DNA from 2 places in the Larkinella sp. genome. Region 2 is predicted to be linked to the other one. Evidence: riboswitches for the same ligand, from Rfam matches in the RefSeq annotation. Region 2 holds a riboswitch; the other holds the start of a gene.
The links. Region 2 has a riboswitch for cobalamin ahead of ACO064_RS30565 (TonB-dependent receptor plug domain-containing protein). Riboswitches for the same ligand answer to the same signal wherever they lie in the genome.
Positions count from the first base shown of each region.

Region 1 (2,203 bases), 1.8 Mb from region 2:
CCGCAATCGTTGCCAGTTTAACCACTTCGCCCAGTTTCTGTTTGGCAAAAGCCAGCCATTGTTTGATTTCGGGCGTTAAACCGCTGGTTTCCGTTTCCGCATCCAGATCGCAGGGTGTGTGCAGTAGAGAACACGAAGGTGCTATCCACACACGGTTTTGGCCCAGGGCGTCAGTGGCTTTCCGAATCAGGCTGAGTGAACGGGTCAGGTCATTGATCCAGATGTTCCGGCCATCCACCACGCCCAGCGATAGGATGGTTTTCCGATCGACAAAATCCGTGTTTAACAGATCATCCAGTTGATTGGGGCAGCGAACCAGATCGATGTGCAGCGCATCGACGGGCAATTGCGTCGCCAGCGTCAGATTTTCGCCGAAACATTCAAAATAGGAAGCGACCAGAAATTTCAGGTTTGGAAACCGTTCGCGCAAAAACCGGTAGGCCGTAGCGTAAGCTATCTGTTGTTGCTCGTCCGCATCCAGCACCAGACCCGGTTCGTCAAACTGAATCCATTCGGCACCCTGTGCTTCCAAACGGCTCAGAATCTGTTCATACACCGGCAGCAGTCGTTCGAGCAAATCCAGCCGGTGAAAACCGTCCTCTTTTTCTTTTCCCAGCAACAGATACGTTACCGGCCCCGGCAAAACCGGTTTTGGAATACGGCCCAATACGGTTTTGGCTTCCTCAAAATCCGTGAAAACTTTCCCGGAACGCAGCGAAAACGACTGCGCTTTGCTGAATTCGGGAACCAGATAATGGTAATTGGTGTCGAACCACTTTGTCATTTCCAGAGCAATGAGATCCAGACCATCCTGCTGATAGCCGCGGGCCATCGCAAAATACAGATCCAGTTCGCGCCCCCCCGGTTTTTCGGCGAGCGGCCGAAACCGTTCCGGAATGGCGTCGATGGTCAGCGACCAATCCAGGATCTGATCGTAAAACGAGAAATCGTTGCACGGAATGAGCGAGATGCCGGCCTGTTGCTGGGTGAGCCAGTTGTCGCGCCGGATGTGTTGCCCGGCTTCGACCAGTTGGTCATGCGTAATTTTTCCGGCCCAGTACTGTTCACTGGCCTTTTTGAGTTCGCGGTGGCTACCGATTCGTGGATAGCCGAGGTTGTGTGCGACCATTTTGTGGGTTGTTTAATAATGGTACAGAATTCTTTGCCGAACTCCCTACACCCGCACGCTGCGGAACACCCAACACAATGACACACCCCACCCAGCCCTTGAAAGACAGGAAGATAAGAGAAAGTCAAGATTTGATGGAAGCCCAGAAGCGTGTAGGCTGAATCAATATGGCTAAGGCAAGTCTCCTGGCTTGTGACGGTATTTGCCGTCCTTCTCATCCCGCCCTGGGCAGAACAATGGACATCGAGGGCAAACCCTTTTCTATGGTCACTGACAGTAGCAACGTCTGCTCGTGATTTTCACACGATTCCTTTTTCATTCCCCGAATCTCCCGGGGAAACCATTAGCGTATTTGACGGAAAACAAAGAACAACGGCACAAACTAACGCCAATCCGGCGGAAAAAACAAACCGGCTTCCTGAACCACCCATCAGAAAAACCGGGTACAGCCAACCATTGTTGGGTTTTGGAGGTTGTACAAAAAGGAACGAAAAATGTAAAATGTCGAACGCCAAATGGAAAAGAGAGAGCCAGCCGACTACTTTTACATTTAGCATTCGTCATTTTACATTTTTCATTCTCTTCATTTAAATTCAATGCAATATCTCCTGCCTTCAGGACTCCTGATTTTGATTCTCAGTAGCTGCGGTGACCGTTCCCGCCGGTCGGAAACGACGGAAAACCGGGCTGATTCGACGGTTACGTCTATCGATACCGTTTGCTACCGGCAGGTGGTGGGGCGCGATACCACGCTGCTCCGGCTGGTCATTCAGGGCGCCGACGTAACGGGCGAGCTGGCCATTTTGCCGGATGAGAAAGACCGGGCGCGGGGCCCGTTGCAGGGAACGTTAACGAAGAATCAGATCCGGGCCGACTGGCAGCGCTCGGGTGAAGGCGTTACGCAACCGCACGAAATCACCTTCACGCTCACCGGCGATGCCATTACGTGGCACGAAGGCGAGCGTGTGGAAACAGAAGGAAGGTGGGTGTTGAAAAAACCGGAAGGCGGTTTTAGGTATACGTTACTGAAGACAGAATGCCGGTAGATTATTCCAGCCCCAAATCGGTCAGGAT
Region 1 covers NZ_OZ245776.1:5,869,181-5,871,383, reverse strand. The annotation lists gene metE (5-methyltetrahydropteroyltriglutamate--homocysteine S-methyltransferase) at 1-1,129, opposite strand, end outside; cobalamin riboswitch at 1,288-1,489, opposite strand; gene ACO064_RS22965 (hypothetical protein) at 1,726-2,175, shown strand; gene ACO064_RS22960 (hypothetical protein) at 2,177-2,203, opposite strand, start outside.
Region 1: it holds a riboswitch for cobalamin, as region 2 does, so the genes downstream of both, metE (5-methyltetrahydropteroyltriglutamate--homocysteine S-methyltransferase) here and ACO064_RS30565 (TonB-dependent receptor plug domain-containing protein) in region 2, are expected to answer to the same signal.

Region 2 (2,203 bases):
CCCGAACGGTAGTATCGTAGGGCGTAACGGTCAAGTCGTTATCCGTTAACCAGAGGTTCACCGAAAGCTGCTGGTTTTTCTGGTTTCGGAAATACAAATCCTGAATGAAGCCCTTCTGTTTGGTGATCGAATGTTCGACGAAGTAATTTCCCCGTTCGCGATATGGGAAATCATTGTTGGCGTTGGTGGTGTAGAAGAACGATTTCCCGGCGATCTGCCAGCGCTTTCCGGCGGTACTCACAAACCGGATTCCAAGCTGGGTTCCGTAATTCCGGAAACTTCCGAGCTGCTGCCCGACGGAAGCCTGAAAACCGGGTTGCTGCCACTTCGGATTGTTCATGAGCAGAATACTGCCCCCCACGGCATCCGAACCCACGCAACTGGCGGAGGAGCCATACTGAACCGCAAGCTGATCGAAACCGGTGACGGGCAGCGTTGAGAAGTCGCTAAGCCCAAGCGTTGGCTGGTTAATGTTGATTCCGTTCCAGAGCACGGCGGTGTGATTGGCCGAGGTACCGCGGAACGAAGCGGTCGATAACTGGCCCGCACCGTATACCTTAAACGCAATGGGGGTCGTATAGGTCAGGAGGTCCGTCAGCGTTTGAAAACGGAACTGTTCGAGCGTCACGGAGTCGATCCGCTGGGTTTTTTGCCCGGCCGAAAACCGCTCGGGCGTGGTTCCACGAATCGTTACGGCGGGTAACGTTTGGTCAGTACCGTTGGTTTGGCCGTTCACAACCGAAAACGAACCCACCAGTAAGGACAGGATAATCCCGTCTCTATACCGCATCATAGCTGAATTAAGTAAAAAAGTGGCCGTCAATTCCCTCGTAAAAAGGATTGGGAGCCGTAAAACCCGGTTTCCTTTTCACCCGAAAGAAACTGAGCATCGTTGTTTTAGGCAGGTCTCCTGGCTCACCCACTGATTTCGGCCTTCCCATCCGAACGAAAGCGGACAGTGGCAAGAAGAGGAAATCAGTTCGTACGGGTTTACAGTTGCGGGGACAGCATCGGTTTTGCACCGACTTCCCTATTAAGCCAACCCTGCCCAAAATCGGCAGGCGGCACCTAATGCGACAAAGGTAGCAGGTTGTGGAGGATTCTCCAATTATTTATGACGGCGCGTACTCCCGGAAGGTGCCGTCGGTGTAGAAAATCAGAATTCGCTCTATGGTTTTTTCTTCTTTATTTTTCGCTACAGACGATTGTGGCGGGGCAGTATAAGGCGGTTTTTCGTCTACAATTTCGGGTTGCGGGCTGGGCTTGCGCGAAATGGCTGGCATGGCGACCGGACGAGGATTTACATTTGTTAAGGGTTGATCTTCTTCCAGTATCCAATCGTAACCTAGCTCGGGAAACCGGCGAATGATCTTCTGGATGATGTCGAAGCTGGGGCGGTTGCGTCCCGAGAGGATGTGAGAGATGCTCGACCGTTGAACCCCGATTTCATCAGCGAAATAAGAAGGGGTTAAGTTCTTGTCCTTCAGTACCTGTTTAATTTTGTCATTTACATTCATGGCGGTATGTTTTTTACAAAAGTAATCAGTTTACAACGCATAGCAACACAAATGTAAATCAATATTTGTTAATAATGTAAATAGTACAAATGTTAATAGTTTACAAATAGAAAAAGCCAACGTTACTGATGTAAAATTGGCTTTTGTGAATTTAGATAGAAGGAGACTGCTCGTTTACAGATGTATCACGGTTTAAACCGTTACATTGTTTGTGCGCAGCGCGTCGTTAAGCGACGTTTTCAAATCCGTCGATTCCTTGCGCAGACCGATGATCAGCGCGCAGGGAACCTGGTAGACACCGGCTGCAAATTCTTTAGCAATAGTACCCGGGATGACGACGGAATTGTCGGGGACATAGCCCCGGTGTTCGACCGGTGTTGAACCGGTGACGTCGATAATTTTGGAACTGCCGGTGATGGTGACACCGGCCCCCAGGACGGCTCTTTTGCCAATGTGTGCGCCTTCCACGACGATGCAGCGGGAGCCGATGAAGGCGCCGTCTTCCACAATAACGGGCGACGCCTGGGGTGGTTCCAGCACCCCGCCGATGCCTACTCCCCCACTGAGGTGAACGTCCTTTCCGATCTGTGCACAACTGCCCACCGTAGCCCACGTATCGACCATGGTTCGCTCATCGACGTAAGCACCGACATTTACATAAGACGGCATTAGAATCGCTCCTGGTG
Region 2 covers NZ_OZ245776.1:7,699,438-7,701,640, reverse strand. The annotation lists gene ACO064_RS30565 (TonB-dependent receptor plug domain-containing protein) at 1-793, opposite strand, end outside; cobalamin riboswitch at 884-1,087, opposite strand; gene ACO064_RS30560 (helix-turn-helix transcriptional regulator) at 1,113-1,517, opposite strand; gene ACO064_RS30555 (2,3,4,5-tetrahydropyridine-2,6-dicarboxylate N-succinyltransferase) at 1,710-2,203, opposite strand, start outside.